4 regions of the Peribacillus sp. NPDC097224 genome follow, and region 2 is predicted to be linked to each of the others. Evidence: riboswitches for the same ligand, from Rfam matches in the RefSeq annotation. Region 2 holds a riboswitch; each other region holds the start of a gene.

Region 1 (4,202 bases), on a different contig from region 2:
TCCGTACGGAGTCAATGGCTTGGTTCGATGTTTTGAAAACATACATCCAGCAGGGCGTTGCACAATCGACGGCTCCGGATTATTTCGCGAACGTGCTTAGATCCTTATATAATCTTGACCAAGATCGTTTTGAGAAAATGACGGTAGCCCTTTGGAAGAACTATAAATATACGGATTCTTACTTTGAATGGCTTAAGGTCATCAATAAATTGATCGATGAAATCGAATTGAACAACGGGGATGTTTGGGATGAGCTTTCCGTCTATTATCGCGATGCCTATGCAGGATTACTAGAAGGTACGCATTTAGTCAAAGAGTTAAGTCCTGTCGTACCAAGACTGTTGGAAAATTGGTTAAAAATCGCTGAAGGGGAGATTTCGTTATTTGCAGCGGCATCTGTCCTTTCCTGGAATGAGATTTTCCCAGATACAGTGAGCGCACTTGTTGTTCAAGATGCAGAAAGTCTGTTAGCGAAATCCCCTAGATTGGGAGGCGGTCTCGAAGCAGGCGAAAAACTGATTCACTCCATCATTCAATGGGCAGAGAGCAATGATCTATTAGTCGGCAATAAGCTGAAATGGATGGTTGAGGGAATTAAGGATATGAGCAATTTCAATCTGCTTCTTGTTGGAAGTGCAGGAAATGGCAAGACATCCTTCATTCAATCGATAGCGGGTGAAAGCATTGCAGCGGAAGACCATTCATCTCTTGTGAGCGTTAAAGATGGCGATGACCTGGAAATCTATGAAATTACCGATACAGATCGTAAAATGGTCGAAGAGTTAACGGAGTTGGATGAAACGCGTCGTCAACGCGGAACGATTGTCGATGTGACACTCATCAGTGATTATTTGAGAAATAATCGCCTGCGTCTACTGGATACTCCAGGATTTAATGGAGAGAAAAGCGTAGACCCTGACTTCCAAAATTACTTACTGGAGAGCGATGGAGTGATGTTCGTTCTGGATGCACGGGCACCTTTCACGGGCAGTGAACGTGATTTGCTATTGGAAATGCAACAAATGGCCCCTAAACTTCCTATTCATTTCTTGCTGAATAAAATGGATACCATCTATAGTGATCAAGTGGCAGTCAGGATGGAAGATGAAACATGGGATAAGGTGAATGCTTATTTCCCGAACGCGAAGGTATTTGCTTTCTCCAAGCTTTATGACAGCAAACAGCAACTGCAGGATCTAGCCGTCTTCCTTCACGCAAACTATCAAGATAGCAATTGGAAGGAAATGAGGGCGGAGAAGCTCCTTGCCTTCACGCGTAAAACTTTATCCTATCTATTAGAAAAACGGGCAGCGAATGAACGGAAATGCGAGCATTCGATTTCTTGGAATGAACAGATGGAAGTGAAGTTGAATGGCGCTACGAATCAGTTGACTGATTTGGAAAAAGAAAAAACCGAAAACATTACAAGATCTTATCGCTTATTAAAAGAAGAAGTGAAAAAACAGCTTTCCACACGAATTCCTGAATTACTGCGTGATTGCTCTAAAACATTATCTGAGAATAGTGACTTTAGCCAAGTGCATATACAGTTGAATCAGGAAATGAACGATCGGATCCAGGCATTTATATCCGATAAAATCATGCCGCAGTATTTCCGCTCGCTTCAAGACTGGATTGCTACATCTGAGTTAGAATTCACGCAAAGCCAACAGTTCATGGATGAGATGAGCGCAGGCTTCAATGAGCTATACAAAGAAGAACGTATTGTACTGGCCGGGGACTTCCGGGTCTTGGATGACTGGCGCCGTGATGCGGACCGGATGACAAGCAGCATCCGAATAGAAAATGTAAACATATTACTAAGAAGGACCCCATCTCAGTTGATTCTTAAGGGAGCCGGGAAGCTATTTGGTGCGATTCCGCAAAATAAAGCGAATATGTACAATCGATATAAGAAGTTCTTGGAAAATGAAGACTTCCAGGATGTTGCCGATATGATCAGTGACAGATTCCTTACTCAGTTTGGATTGTTCGAAAAATCCTTGGAACGTGACATATCCCTGTTCTACCGCAGTCCATTTGCCATCCTTGAAAAAAATATCGAACAGACGAAAGCCGAAATCAAAGAACAGCAGGCTACATTGGAACATATGAGACAAAATCCTGAAGTCTACCGTGATCCGATTACCCTGTTCGAAGTGAAACTGCGCCAATTCGAACGCCTTGAAAAAATCGAGAAAAGACGCCTGGCGAAACTGCAAGGAAAATAAAACATTTAAAATATTCTAAAAACTATTGACTTAATGACTATATCCCTATAAAGTGGTACTTACCATAACGAAACGTAACACATTATATTCTCTTATCAAGAGTGGCGGAGGGACTGGCCCTACGATGCCCAGCAACCGTTCCAATTAGGAATTGGTGCTAAATCCTGCAAAACAGAAATGTTTTGACAGATAAGAGAGGGATAAGTCTGCAAACCAGCTGATTAAACCTCTCTATTTTAGAGAGGTTTTTATTTTGTGTTTATGCCGAGCTAACAGATAAGAATAATGTAAAAAATAGGGGGAATTAAAATGGGAAAATCAATTTTAAAAGGAGCTTTCGTTTCAGTCATCGCTTCGGCGTTGCTTTTGACGGGGTGTTCTTCGGGACAAAGTACAGGGGAAGCGAAAAAAGAGGAAAAGGTATCTTTTGAAAATGTTCCAGAGCGATTTGCGAAAGGCGAGGGAGCTAAAATTAAAGTCATTCGTAAAATTGGCGGCGATGATCACACGGCCCAATACTTAGCAGGGGCGCAAGAAGAAGGAGAAGCACTTGGCTTCCAAGTAGATACTTTTACGGCCAATGGCGATACGGCTAAATTCCATGACGCCATCGCTCAGGCTCTGGAGGAAGACTATGATGGCTATATCATTTCCCATGGTGATGATGCAGCGACAGTGAATGACGTACAAAAGTTGGTTGATGCAGGGAAAAGCGTAGTCACATTCGATTCCATCGGCGATTTAACGAAAATTGATGGGGTAACAGTAACCTCACAAGATGACGAAGCATTGGCAACTCTTGCTTTTGACAAATTGATTGAAGAGCAAAAAGGCGAAGCGAACATTGCATACCTTTGGGTAGATGGTTTCCCTCCTATGGTGAGAAGAAATGCCGTGTATCAAGAAAAGCTGAAAGAAAATCCTGGCATTCATGAAATTGAAAGATTCGGAGTGGCATCTTCAGATACTTCGGTCCAGACGCAAAATGCCGTCTCAGCGATGTTGAACAAGTATCCAAAAGGTAAAATAGACGCAATTTTCGCAACCTGGGATGCATTCGCTATCGGAGCAGCTCGTGCGATAAAAGAAGCGGGGCGCGATGAAGTGAAAATCTATGGTATTGACGTGTCCAATGCCGACCTTCAGGAGATTCAAACAAAAGGAAGCTCATGGTCGTATACCGCAGCGGTTGATCCGAAGTTGATTGGTGCAGTGAATATGAGACTGCTAGCGAAAAAACTAGCGGGGGAAGAAACGCCGCAAACCTATGATTTAGAAGCATCATTGATATCTCAAAAACAGCTTCAATCATCGAAGGACGCTGTCAATATGACCAATCTATCCGGCATTGTTCAAGGCTGGGGAGTATCAACGGAATTTGAAGAAGACTGGATGAAAGTATTGAAAGAACATTATAAGAAGTAACGATCAGAATCAGTAGACACTCTCTTTCAAGTTGAAGAGAGTGTCTGTTTAATGGGAGGGATTGGACATGGGCATTCAACTAGAAATGAAACAAATATCGATTGAGTTTCCAGGTGTAAAAGCGCTTAGTGAAGTTGATTTTTCAGTACAGTCGGGAACAGCACATGCATTGGTCGGCGCAAATGGAGCAGGGAAATCGACGCTAATGAAAGTCTTATCAGGAGCTCATGTCCATTATACCGGCGACATTTTTCTAAATGGCCAGGTACAGGATATCCGTTCGCCAAAGTCGGCACAGGAAGCTGGCATTCAAATTGTGTATCAGGAAGTGGATACGGCCCTCATTCCTTATTTAACGGTTGCGGAGAACGTGATGCTGAATGAATCCGTACAGAACATGGGGAGAAAACAAATCATCAAGTGGAAGGAATTACATAGAAAAGCGACGGAAATCTTGGAAGAAATGAACATCCATGTGTCTTCGAAAAAACTGGTAAGGGACCTTACGTTGGCCGAAAAGCAGATGGTCTTGATAGCTAGGGCCGT
Region 2 (4,202 bases):
CTGAAATCATTATCGGTACTTCCTTGCCGGTTTTAGCGATGGCCGATCTAATTCCAGAAAAGGCCGCCTTTACATTGAGCATATCTTGACAGGTTTCCACGAGTAATAAGTCTACCCCACCGTCTATAAGGCCAAGTGCCTGTTCTTCATATGAATCGGTCAATATATCGAAAGTCGTTCCACCTGTAACAGATAAAGTTTTTGTCGTTGGTCCCATGGAACCCGCTACATACCTGGGCCAATTATCACTTGAATATTTTTCACATGCTTTTACGGCAAGCTCTGCCGATACTTTATTAAGTTCATATGCAAGCGTGCTTAATTGATATTCTTCCAGCACTAAGCTTGTGGCACCAAAGGTATTAGTCTCTATAATATCGGCACCTGCCGCTAAATATTTTTCATGGATGGTTTGAATGATTTCAGGACGGGTTAACGATAAATACTCATTACACCCTTCGTATTGTTCTCCACCGAAATCCTCGGCCGTTAAATCTTCAGCTTGAATCATGGTGCCCATTGCTCCATCAAGAAGAAGAATCTTTGATTGTAATTGCACGTTAATTTCCCTTTTACTCATGTCCTGCCACCTCAGATGTTTGTTTACGATCATGATCCTTAATATATGTAGTAAGTTCCGCTGTCATTTCATAGCGTAAGAAAGGCGTTATTAAGTAAATTCCCTTGAACCTCTCTTGGGCTGCGTCTACCAATTCCCTTGCTATATTTATAGCTTCAATCCTTGATTTTACTGGATCAGCTCCCGCTGAGGCCATTGCTTTCCGTACACTGTCAGGTAATTTAATCCCCGGTATTTCATTATGGATGAATTCGGCATTCCTCGTACTGGTAAGGGGCATTATCCCCATGAAAATCGGTGTTTCCAAATGTTTTGTCGCCTGATAGACTTCTTCTATTTGTTCTACTGAATAAACTGGCTGTGTCAAAAACGAATGAGCACCGCAAGCGATTTTCTTTTCCATTCTCTGAACAGCCTTATCGAGATATTTCACATTTGGATTAAAAGCTGCGGAAATCTTGAAATTAGCCCGTTTCCCTAGACTTTGTCCGGAATAGGAGTAGCCCTCATTGAATTGCTTAACCAGACTTATCAAATCGAATGAAGATAAATCATAGACAGACGTTGCCCCCGGGAAATCACCAATCTTAGAAGGATCCCCAGTGATAACTAAAACTTCATCCAGCCCGACCGTATGCAATCCCATTAAATGGGATTGCAACCCAATAAGATTTCGGTCCCTGCACGTAATATGGACCATCGGATTCACCCCTAATTCAGCCTTTAATAAATTGGCTAAGGTCGAATTCGATATCCTTGGTGAAGCAAGTGAATTATCAGCTAAAGTAATGGAATCCACCCCAGCTTTTTTCAAGGCTTCAGCTCCTGCCATAAACGTTTCGATTCCTAACTTTTTCGGTGGATCAAGCTCAACTAGGATCGTTCTATCCGTTTTTGCCTTTTCATGAAGAGCTAATTCTTGTTTTTGGTTATTCACTTCAATAATTTCTATATGTCGAGCTTTCGTAATTTTTTCCTTGACTGGCGCTAAAGTGCCAATCATTTCGTTCACAGCTTGTATATGTAGTGGTGTCGTACCACAGCAACCCCCTATAATGGTTGCTCCTTGTTTTCGTAATTCGAGTGCACTTGAACCGAAATATTCTGGTTCCGCTTTATAGACCAGTCTCCCATCCACATAATCTGGAAGACTTGCATTAGGATAGATGGCAATCGACGCCTGCATAGGCAATTTCACTTCTTCCAGTGCCCTTATCATATGATGGGGGCCCAGACGGCAATTCACCCCAACGACATCTGCACCTAGGTACTCTAGCTTTTGAAAAGCTTCATTCAAATGAAATCCATTTTGAAGATTTCCAAGTTCATGCATCGATACATTTGCAATAATCGGCAGGTCCGTTTCCTTTTTAGCAATTTGAAGCACCGTTTCAAGCTCTTCAAAATCATAGAATGTTTCAAGAAGAATTCCATCGGGATCTTCCAGGAGCAAACTGTATAATTGTTCTCGAAAACCCCGTTTTATTTCTTCTATACTTAAATCCGATTTACGTATACTACGCTGGGCCCCAATTGTACCAAAAACATAAGCCTTCCCTTTCGCTACTTGTTTAGCAAGGCTGACTCCTTGGCGATTGATCCGACTGACTTCTTCCTCCAGCCCATACCGTTTCAATTTATTGAAATTGGCACCATATGTATTGGTTTGCAGAATATCTGCACCCGCTTCTAAATAGGCCCTATGTATAGACTCAATTTTATCAGGATTGGTGCAATTTATTTCCTCATAACATTGATCGATTCCATAGGAGTACAACAACGTACCCATCGCGCCGTCTCCAACTAGCATTCTTTCCTTCAATTCACTACGAAAATCCAATTAGTACACCCTCTCTTAAAAACACTATGGTTTTTGTCGGTTTCTATGAGTGTGAGAGTAAAGAAAAAAAACCTTCTCAAAGAAGAAGGCTTTTTTCGAAACATTCTCCTCATCTATCAAGCTCTGCTTGCTGGATTTAGCACCTTTGCCTAGGCTGGTTGCTGAGGTTTCATCGGGCCAGTCCCTTCACCTCTCTCGATAAGATTTATTAAGTTTAATTTTCTAAACATTTCAAAATTTATTTATATTTAATTTACATGAATCATCTGATAATTTCAAGAGTATATTTATCATTTTTTCATTTTCTTCAGACTTTTTAACGATACATCCTTTTAGAAAGCAAGGCTCCCCATTCTTCCGACAAGGATTCAATGGAAAGCAAGGACATTGCCCCCTCCTCCCCATCACGCTTATGAAGGATGACATCCGTTGCATAAAGTACCGTAACCTTATCTTGAAGCCGATCCAATAACACGATATCATCTTGTTGGCCAATTACCCCTTCTTGTATAACCCTAGCAAAATAGCCAGTTAGATTAGTGTCCATCACCAATTTCAAAAACTCTGGCTCTTTGTTAAAGTGGGAGATGGTCGAGCAAGGAATACGCCCCTGTGTAATCTGAATAACGGTCCCGCCAATGCGATAGATATCGCCTATAAACGTTTGACGTTCAGTCATTCCAGCAATCGTCAAATTCTCCCCAAATGCAGGGATGGAAAGCTGCTTATTGAATGTTCGATTCCATAAATCATAATGCTCAAAGGGATAAAAACATAGAGCACGGTCAGGCCCTCCATGGAACTTTCTGTTACCCACTCCATCCCCATCAATCCCTGATTTTGTTACGGTGATATAGTCGATGGCCTTCTTATCCATTGCCGTTTTGATCTTTACCCCCGAAAGCTCCTCCTCTTTTGGCATCCCAATTTGAAGAGACATGATTTTACGATTTTCCATTGGACATCTTCCATTTCTTTTAAATTTCCAGATTGCAATAAAGAAACATTCTTTATATTCAATCTATTCAATTATTTGATTATACCAAACAAAAGCAATAACCTCTTTACTAGGATAAAATTCGATGTGAAAAGAGAATGATATAAAAATAATCCCTTTGTTTTAGTAATTTAGTTGCTATTTCCAAATTAATTATGATAGAATATGAACACAATATATAGTCGAAAAAGACAATCCGTCGCCTATATGTTGATTCACGATTAATTTCCTCATTGTCGCTCTTTAGGGGGCGAATTTTTTTGTCTCCTTTTAAAAAGGGTGGAAAACAGTAGATCCTTACTAATTATTTATACCTAACAGGTAGCTACCAAATTGAACAAGAGACCTTCTTTTAATGAAAATTTATAGGTACGATCATTACTTTCCTCACAGTACACCACTTTTTTGATAATTTTGGTGATTTTCTTATGCCTTCATTTTCCCCTTAGCTTCTATTTTTTCGCCCCTTATATTCCAGGTATCGTAACAGCCATGCCGATATCGTTAGCCAAGCAGCTCCGGCAACAAAACCTGCCACAACATCGCTCGGGTAATGCACCCCTAGATAAATGCGGCTCCATCCAATGACCAATGAAGCCAAAAAAGCCAAAAACCATATAATGCCGTTCATATATTTACTTTTGACGATTCGTAAACATACAACTGCAATGCTTCCGTAAACGATAACCGAAGCCATAGAGTGACCACTAGGAAAACTATATCCTGAAACGGATAATAATGGAGCGATATCGGGTCTTTCCCTTTGAAAAAGATATTTTAGCCCC
Region 3 (4,202 bases), on a different contig from region 2:
ATTTCTATGGACGGTGGCGGGAAGTTCCGACTTCTTCATATTATAAGGTTCCTTGCATATAACAAGAGAAGAGGCAATATCGCTTTAATCCCTACTAAAACAATGGAAGAAGGGGAGAATATAATGACAGAAAAAAATTACCGCTTTGAGACGTTGAGTGTGCATGGCGGTTTAAAAGTCGACGAAACGGGTGCCCGCGCCGTGCCCATTTATCAAAGTAATGCTTATTTGTTCAAAGATACAGATCATGCAGCGAATCTGTTTGGATTAAAAGAGAATGGCTATATCTATACGAGGCTTCACAATCCCACTGTCAGTGTCTTTGAAGAAAGAATGGCCCTGTTAGAAGGGGGAATCGGTGGATTGGCAGTTGCAAGCGGCATGGCCGCTATATCCCTTTCCATCCTTAATATCGCTGGTATGGGGGATGAAATCGTTTCTGCTTCAACACTGTACGGCGGGACCTATAATTTATTTGAAAATACACTCCCTAAATACGGAATCAAAGTGAAATTCGTCTCACCTGATGATCCGGAAAATTTCAAACGGGCAATCACTCCACGAACGAAGGCCATATTTGCCGAAACAATCGGCAACCCAAGCTTAAGGGTTCTTGATATCGAAGCAGTGGCGGAAATAGCCCACGAAGCAGGGATACCTCTTATTATTGATAACACTTTCGCAACGCCGTATCTGTGCCGACCAATAGACTTTGGGGCGGATATTGTCATCCATTCAGCTACAAAGTGGCTATTGGGTAATGGTACGACATTAGGGGGAGTCATCATCGACGGTGGTAAATTCGATTGGAATTCGCCTAATTATCCAGGCTTTACGGAACCTGACCCTAGTTACGATGGACTTGTCTATTCCGAAGCGGTAGGGCCTGCTGCCTTTATCACGAAAGCGCGTGTGCAATTGCTTCGGGATTTGGGACCGACGTTAAGTGCTCAAAGTGCATTCCAGTTCACGCTTGGCCTGGAAACGCTCCATGTCAGGATGAAGGAACACCTGTTGAATACGAGGACGGTCATTCAATACTTGGAGAATCATCCGGCAGTCTCATGGGTTTCTTATCCGGGTAACGATGATCATCCCGATAAAGCCCTAGCGGATAAATACTTGCCTAAGGGAGCCGGATCTGTGGTGACGTTTGGAATTAAGGGTGGACGTGAAGCAGGTTCCACACTCATCAATTCGGTTGAGTTATGGTCGCATGTCGCCAATGTCGGGGATGCTAAAAGCCTAATCATCCACCCAGCAAGTACAACTCACCAGCAATTGAATGATGCAGGACTGGTCAAGGCCGGTGTCAGTGCCGACCAGGTTCGCCTTTCAATCGGTATTGAAAATGTAGACGATTTACTTGAAGATCTAGAGCAAGCGATTGAAAAAGCGACGAATATCGTGTCAGTGAATTCTCAAAGAGTTTAATGGAGAAACAGGTACACCCTAGGATTTTACATTGCACTCCTTTTTTATCTGTGTTAAAATTTCAGACATAGTAAAGTGAATGTTAAGACAAAAAAGAATAGTCCATATATAGCTCTTATCAAGAGAGGTGGAGGGATGTGCCCGTTGAAACCCGGCAACCGACAAGGATTTTCCTTGGAAAGGTGCCAATTCACACAAAGCGTAGAGGCTTTGGGAGATGAGAGGAAGGCCTGCTTTTCCCTGCCTTTCTGCTCATGCAGAAGGGCTTTTTCTATTTTCTTTGAATCATAGAGGATAGATTCATCAGGAGGCCATAAAAATAAATCGACTAAATTCATAGGCTTAATTGGATAAAGAGGTGAGCATACATGATTACATTGTCAAACGTCAGTAAACTTTTTCGAACAGGAAAAGGAAATAGCGAAACGATTCATGCCGTGAATAGTGTGAATTTAGAAATAAATAAAGGTGAGATTTTCGGAGTCATCGGATACAGTGGGGCTGGCAAGAGTACGCTCATACGTATGCTGAATGGGTTGGAACGGCCTACTGAGGGCTCCGTGAACGTTGCGGGAAATGAAGTTTCAACAATTAAAGGGTCTAAGCTTCGTAAAGCCCGTCAAGAGATTAGCATGATTTTTCAGCATTTTAATCTCTTATGGTCAAGGACCGTTCAAGAAAATATATCCTTTCCTTTGGAAATTGCGGGCATCTCCAAGCAAGAACGCATCAAGCGCGTCAATGAACTCATTAAGTTAGTTGGATTGGAAGGAAGAGAAAAAGCGTATCCATCGCAGCTAAGTGGTGGACAAAAGCAAAGGGTGGGAATAGCGAGGGCTCTTGCCAATAACCCGAAAGTGCTTTTGTGTGATGAGGCCACGTCCGCTCTAGATCCCCAGACAACCGATTCCATCCTGGAATTGCTTGTGGATATAAATCAACGCCTTGGTTTAACCATTGTCTTGATTACACATGAGATGCATGTCATTCGGAAGATTTGCAATCGAGTGGCTGTGATGGAAAGTGGACGGGTAGTCGAACAGGGAGCTGTCCTGGAAGTATTCAGAAACCCTAAAGAACAGATGACTAAGCGTTTTGTTCAGCAGGTGACGGAACCAGAAGAGACAAAAGAAACGATGGAGCATTTGTTTGAACGGTATCCAGCAGGAAAAGTGATTCAACTGACATTCGTGGGGGATCATGCAGAAAGCCCGTTGATCACAAAATTGGTACGTAATTTTGAGTTGGATGTGAACATTGTCCAGGGGAAGATATCACAAACGAGAAGCGGCTCATATGGAACATTGTTCATCCACCTTGATGGCAGTGAAGATGAAATGCTCCGCGCAATCGAATTCATAAAAGCACAGCAGGTAGGCGTGGAGGTGATTACTCATGCTTGAAGAATTATTGCCGAATGTAGATTGGGAAGACATCATAGAAGCGACGAAAGAAACGCTGTATATGACAAGTATTTCAGTTGTAGCGACCTTTTTTATAGGGATACTATTGGGGTTGCTTCTGTTTTTAACAGGCAAGGGGAATATGTGGGAAAATCGGGGCGTTAACGGTGTGTTAAGTGCTTTCGTCAATATTTTCCGTTCGATTCCATTCCTTATCTTGATTGTATTATTAATTCCGTTCACCAAATTACTTGTCGGTAGCATGATTGGTGAGAATGCGGCATTACCAGCACTCATTATCGGTGCAGCACCGTTTTATGCGCGGATGGTCGAAATCGGCCTTCGTGAGATTGATAAAGGCGTGATTGAAGCGGCTAAATCAATGGGAGCCAAAACCAGCACCATCATTTATAAGGTCCTCCTTCCAGAATCGATGCCGGCCCTTATATCAGGCATCACGGTAACATCGATTGCATTGGTTGGATACACGGCAATGGCAGGTGTCATCGGGGCTGGTGGATTGGGTAACTTAGCCTATCTGGACGGTTATCAACGGAATCACAACGACGTTACCCTGGTAGCGACGATTGTCATATTAATTATTGTCTTCATCATACAGATTATCGGTGATGTGATTACTTCTAAATTGGATAAAAGATAAGGGGAGATGAAAAGGATGAAAAAGTTTTTAGGGTTTGCATTCGTTCTAGTTTTATCAATTGCATTGGCGGCTTGCGGAACGGATAAAGAGAAAGATACAGGTAGTGGCGATGATACGAAGAAGTTAGTGGTGGGTGCATCGAATGTACCACATGCAGAGATTCTTGAAAAAGCGATTCCTCTTCTTAAAGAAAAAGGCATTGAATTGGAAGTGGAAACATTCCAAGACTATATCTTGCCAAACAAGGCTTTGAACAATAAAGAACTGGACGCGAACTACTTCCAGCACATTCCTTATTTAGAATCTCAAATTAAGGAAAATGGATATGATTTTGTTAATGCAGGCGGCATCCATATTGAACCAATTGCTTTGTATTCACAAAAATATAAAAGCATTGATAAGCTTCCAGAAGGAGCAACAATCATTTTAAGCAGCTCTGTTGCAGACCATGGACGTGCCTTATCACTTTTAGAAAAGAATGGCCTGATTACTCTTAAAGAAGGCATTGATAAAACGACAGCTACAGTAAAAGATATTGTCGAGAATAAGAAGAACATTAAATTCGATGCAGATTATGAAGCGGCATTACTTCCGAAGATCTATGAAAGCGGCGAAGGAGATGCGGTCCTAATCAACTCTAACTATGCAATCGACGCTGGCTTGAATCCACTTAAAGATTCCATTGCAATAGAAGATTCTGAATC
Region 4 (4,202 bases), on a different contig from region 2:
GGGTAAGATAGAATCGATTCGACGGCCCCGAGGCTTACAGCAAACACGGGTAACTCGACATGGTTTACGAACGAGCGGAAAATTTCTTCGCTTTCCAATTCGAATGATAGAACAGCTCCCGCTCCCCTGGCTTGATTTCCCTGGATGCCGTGTTGTGGGTGGTCGGAAAGACCAGGGTAATACACGTTTTTCACTAACGGTTGCTGTTTTAAATATTCCGCAATTCTCTCAGCACCTTTTTGAGAGTGCTCCATCCGGACGGATAGGGTTTTCAGACCTCTCATCACAAGCCAGGCATCCTGAACACCGAGCACCGCTCCAAAAGAGTTTTGGAGGGAACCAAGTCTATCGGCAAGGTCCGGGTCTTTTACGACGGCAAGGCCTGCTACGACATCACTATGTCCAGACAAAAATTTTGTTGCACTGTGCAGGACAATATCGGCCCCGAGGTTTAACGGTCTTTGCAGGGCAGGTGTCAGGAATGTATTGTCTACAAAGCTTAATGCGCCAATGCTTTTGGCGATATCACATACCGCTTTAATATCGGTTACTTTAAGCAAGGGATTGGAAGGCGTTTCAATATAGATTGCTCGCGTATTTGGCTGGATGGCCGCTTTTACACTTTCAAGATCCGTCATATCCACGAAGGTATGTTCGATGTTAAAACGGGTCAGCACGGTTGTTACCATTCGGAATGTGCCTCCGTATACATCTTCAGAGATGACGATATGGTCACCGGCAGAAAGCAGGAGGAAAGCCGTTGAAATGGCAGCCATCCCGGATGAAAAAGCGAATCCGCGCGTGCCTTCTTCCAGTTCCGCAATGATATCTTCCAGTGCTTCTCGCGTCGGATTCCCGCTCCGGCTGTAATCGTATTTGCCAAATTGATCAATGTCGGTTTGATGGAAGGTGGAAGCATGCTGAATCGGAACACTCACCCCACCTGTTGTTGGATCGAATTTATGTTGGTTGTGTAGTAATTTGGTTTCAAAACTGAATTCTTGGTTTGTCATCGTATTGCCTCCTTTTTAACTTGAGCAAATGCCTGCTGCAGGTCTTCGATTAAATCTCCGCTGTCCTCGATGCCGACAGAGAATCGAAGGAGTCGATTGCAAACTCCATTTGCCGTTCTAACTTCAAGAGGCATATCGGCATGTGTCTGTGTCGCCGGATACGTGATGAAGCTTTCGACGCCACCAAGGCTTTCGGCAAATGAAATCAATGAAAGGGACTGTAGAAATGGGTTGACCACCGCTTCATCATTGACCCGGAATGAAATCATGCCGCCACGACCTGGATAGAGAACATCCGTTACACTTTCATGTTCCGTCAAATAATCAACGATAACCTTGGCGTTCTTTTCATGACGTTCCATTCTCAGTGCCAAGGTTTTCATCCCGCGCATCAACAGCCACGAATCAAATGGGCTCAAGACCGCACCCATACCATTATGGTGGAAAGCAAGGGACTCACATAACTCGGCGCCTTTTGCCACAATCAAGCCGGCCAACACGTCATTATGGCCACCTAGATATTTCGTTGCACTGTGAATCACGATGTCAGCACCAAGTAAGAGGGGCTGTTGGATGATCGGCGTGTAAAAAGTATTGTCAACAATCAATAGTAAATTGTATTGTTTGGCAAGAGCGGCGACGGCTGGAATGTCCGTTTGCTGCATAAGAGGGTTTGTGGGAGTTTCAATAAAGATGGCCTTTGTTTGAGGGGTGATTGCTTTTTCAATATCCTCCAGGCAACATGTATTGACATATTCGCATTGTAGCCCCCATTTTTTAAAGCCATGCTCTAATAAACGATATGTACCGCCATATAAATCTTCGCTACTGATCCATGCATCCCCTGATTTGAATAAGGAAAGGATGGTGGCAATGGCAGCCATTCCCGAACTGCATGCATATCCTTGATCGCCATGTTCTAGTTTGGCGATCGATTGCTCCAATAGCTGGCGTGTAGGGTTTCCTGTTCGTGTATAGTCGAATCCTGTTGATTGACCAATTCCTTCGTGACGGAAAGCCGTCGAGAAGTAAACGGGCGGATTGACCGTTCCTGTCGCCGTTTCACTGCGGTTTCCAAGCTGAGCAAGATAGGTTTCTGTTTTGTACATAATTTTTCACTGCTCCTTTTAGTTAAATAAAATAAAAAAAGTCTTCTTTAAGAAGAAGACTTGAATAAGTAGGATAGAGTCATTCTTCTTATCTTCCAAGTTACACAAACTTGTGGAATTAGCACCTTTTCATTGGTTTGAAACAAATGAAGGTTGCTGAGGTGTCATAGGGCCATTCCCTCTACCTCTCTCGATAAGAGTTTTGATTATTCAATTTCTTTTGAATTTACTATAAATATAGGATTCTGTCAAGGACATTCCTAATAGACGGTTATTTGGGACTAGCTATTATGGAACATGTATCATGTTATGTATCATGTTTATCATTATAAAATTACGAATTCAACAGAGTAATAGAACCGGATTCAGATTAAACGGACTTTTCTGAAGGAAAAGGTCATTTGTGTTCCGTTTTTTTTGCTTTACAATAATAATGTTTGTACAATATATAGGGGATCATATAAAACGTCATTATTCATTACATATACATATTGTTTCTCAGTGGATAGTGCGAATATAGGAGGAGAACACATGGAATTTAGAATCGAACGAGATACAATGGGGGAAGTAAAAGTTCCTGCTGATAAGTACTGGGGTGCTCAAACGGAAAGAAGCCGTAATAACTTCAAAATCGGTTATGAAAAAATGCCGATTGAATTAGTTCATGCATTTGCTTACGTAAAACAAGCGGCAGCAAAAGTGAATTTTGAACTTGGCGATCTTTCAGAAGTGAAGAAGGATGCCATCGTTAAAATTTGTGGTGAAATCCTTGAAGGGACGCTTGACGAACATTTCCCACTTGTCGTCTGGCAAACAGGTAGCGGCACACAAAGTAATATGAACGTGAATGAAGTGGTCGCAAACAAAGGGAATAAATGGTTAGAGGAAAAAGGCGAAACTGAGATGCTTCACCCGAATGATGATGTTAACAAAGCACAAAGCTCTAACGATACATTCCCGACAGCCATGCATATCGCAGCTTATATGGAAGTTGCCGAAAAATTGGTACCGGCCATTAAAGTGCTTCGTGACACATTCGAAGCCAAAGAAAAAGAATTCTGGGATGTCGTGAAAATTGGACGTACCCATCTTCAAGATGCGACACCACTAACTCTTGGCCAAGAAATCTCCGGTTGGAAAGCAATGCTTGATAAAGATTTGGCGATGATCGAAGAAAGTAGCCAAAAATTATTGAACCTTGCATTGGGCGGTACGGCTGTAGGGACTGGAATCAATACGAAAAAAGAATTCCCGGCACTTTCTGCTAAACAAATCGCAGCGGATACAGGACATTCATTTGTCACATCGGATAATAAGTTCCATGCTTTAACAAGCCATAACGAAATTGTTTATGCACACGGTGCTCTTAAAGCATTGGCTGCTGATTTAATGAAGATTGCCAATGATGTTAGATGGCTGGCAAGTGGCCCAAGAAGCGGAATCGGTGAAATCGCCATTCCTGAAAATGAGCCAGGCAGCTCCATCATGCCAGGTAAAGTGAATCCGACCCAATGTGAAGCAATGACAATGATTGCGACACAAGTTGTCGGAAATGATGCTACAATCGGTTTTGCAGCAAGCCAAGGGAACTTTGAATTGAACGTTTTCAAACCGGTCATCATTTACAACTTCCTGCAAACCGTTAAATTATTGACTGATGGCATTCATTCCTTCAATGATAACTGTGCGGTAGGAATTACAGCGAATGAAGATAAGATCAAAGAAAATGTTGATCGTTCTCTTATGCTCGTAACGGCATTGAACCCACATATCGGGTATGAAAAAGCGGCTAAAATTGCGAAAACTGCATTCAAAGACAACTCCACTTTGAAAGAAGCGGCGTTGAAACTTGAATTCCTAACGGAAGATGAATTCAAAGCATGGGTTGACCCTGCTAACATGGTCAATAAATAATCAACAGGTAAGCATCCTTCCTCGCATGTAGGGAGGATGTTTTAATGTGTTAAAATGATGGAATAAACGAATACTTAAACTAGATAAATCGAACAGGAGGAATGGTCATGTCTTTATGTCCACTATGCAATGGTCTTAGAAAAATGCATTTGGAATGCCCTAAATG

The links. Region 2 has a riboswitch for S-adenosylmethionine ahead of ACIQXR_RS02740 (bifunctional homocysteine S-methyltransferase/methylenetetrahydrofolate reductase). Riboswitches for the same ligand answer to the same signal wherever they lie in the genome.
Region 1: linked by a shared signal. The riboswitch ahead of ACIQXR_RS10735 (sugar ABC transporter substrate-binding protein) and the one ahead of ACIQXR_RS02740 (bifunctional homocysteine S-methyltransferase/methylenetetrahydrofolate reductase) in region 2 are both predicted to bind S-adenosylmethionine.
Region 3: linked by a shared signal. The riboswitch ahead of ACIQXR_RS04375 (methionine ABC transporter ATP-binding protein) and the one ahead of ACIQXR_RS02740 (bifunctional homocysteine S-methyltransferase/methylenetetrahydrofolate reductase) in region 2 are both predicted to bind S-adenosylmethionine.
Region 4: linked by a shared signal. The riboswitch ahead of ACIQXR_RS07725 (methionine biosynthesis PLP-dependent protein) and the one ahead of ACIQXR_RS02740 (bifunctional homocysteine S-methyltransferase/methylenetetrahydrofolate reductase) in region 2 are both predicted to bind S-adenosylmethionine.

The regions. Positions count from the first base shown of each region.
Region 1 covers NZ_JBIWDK010000004.1:263,087-267,288, reverse strand. Annotated here, with positions in the region: gene ACIQXR_RS10740 (GTP-binding protein) at 1-2,231, shown strand, start outside; SAM riboswitch class I at 2,321-2,427, shown strand; gene ACIQXR_RS10735 (sugar ABC transporter substrate-binding protein) at 2,541-3,656, shown strand; gene ACIQXR_RS10730 (sugar ABC transporter ATP-binding protein) at 3,724-4,202, shown strand, end outside.
Region 2 covers NZ_JBIWDK010000001.1:534,201-538,402, reverse strand. Annotated here, with positions in the region: gene metH (methionine synthase) at 1-580, opposite strand, end outside; gene ACIQXR_RS02740 (bifunctional homocysteine S-methyltransferase/methylenetetrahydrofolate reductase) at 573-2,420, opposite strand; SAM riboswitch class I at 2,527-2,625, opposite strand; gene ACIQXR_RS02735 (MOSC domain-containing protein) at 2,737-3,378, opposite strand; gene ACIQXR_RS02730 (phosphatase PAP2 family protein) at 3,863-4,202, opposite strand, start outside.
Region 3 covers NZ_JBIWDK010000002.1:159,258-163,459, reverse strand. Annotated here, with positions in the region: gene ACIQXR_RS04380 (O-acetylhomoserine aminocarboxypropyltransferase/cysteine synthase family protein) at 124-1,434, shown strand; SAM riboswitch class I at 1,547-1,658, shown strand; gene ACIQXR_RS04375 (methionine ABC transporter ATP-binding protein) at 1,803-2,837, shown strand; gene ACIQXR_RS04370 (methionine ABC transporter permease) at 2,830-3,498, shown strand; gene ACIQXR_RS04365 (MetQ/NlpA family ABC transporter substrate-binding protein) at 3,514-4,202, shown strand, end outside.
Region 4 covers NZ_JBIWDK010000003.1:213,502-217,703, forward strand. Annotated here, with positions in the region: gene metC (cystathionine beta-lyase) at 1-1,013, opposite strand, end outside; gene ACIQXR_RS07725 (methionine biosynthesis PLP-dependent protein) at 1,010-2,122, opposite strand; SAM riboswitch class I at 2,208-2,322, opposite strand; gene fumC (class II fumarate hydratase) at 2,654-4,036, shown strand; gene ACIQXR_RS07735 (hypothetical protein) at 4,144-4,202, shown strand, end outside.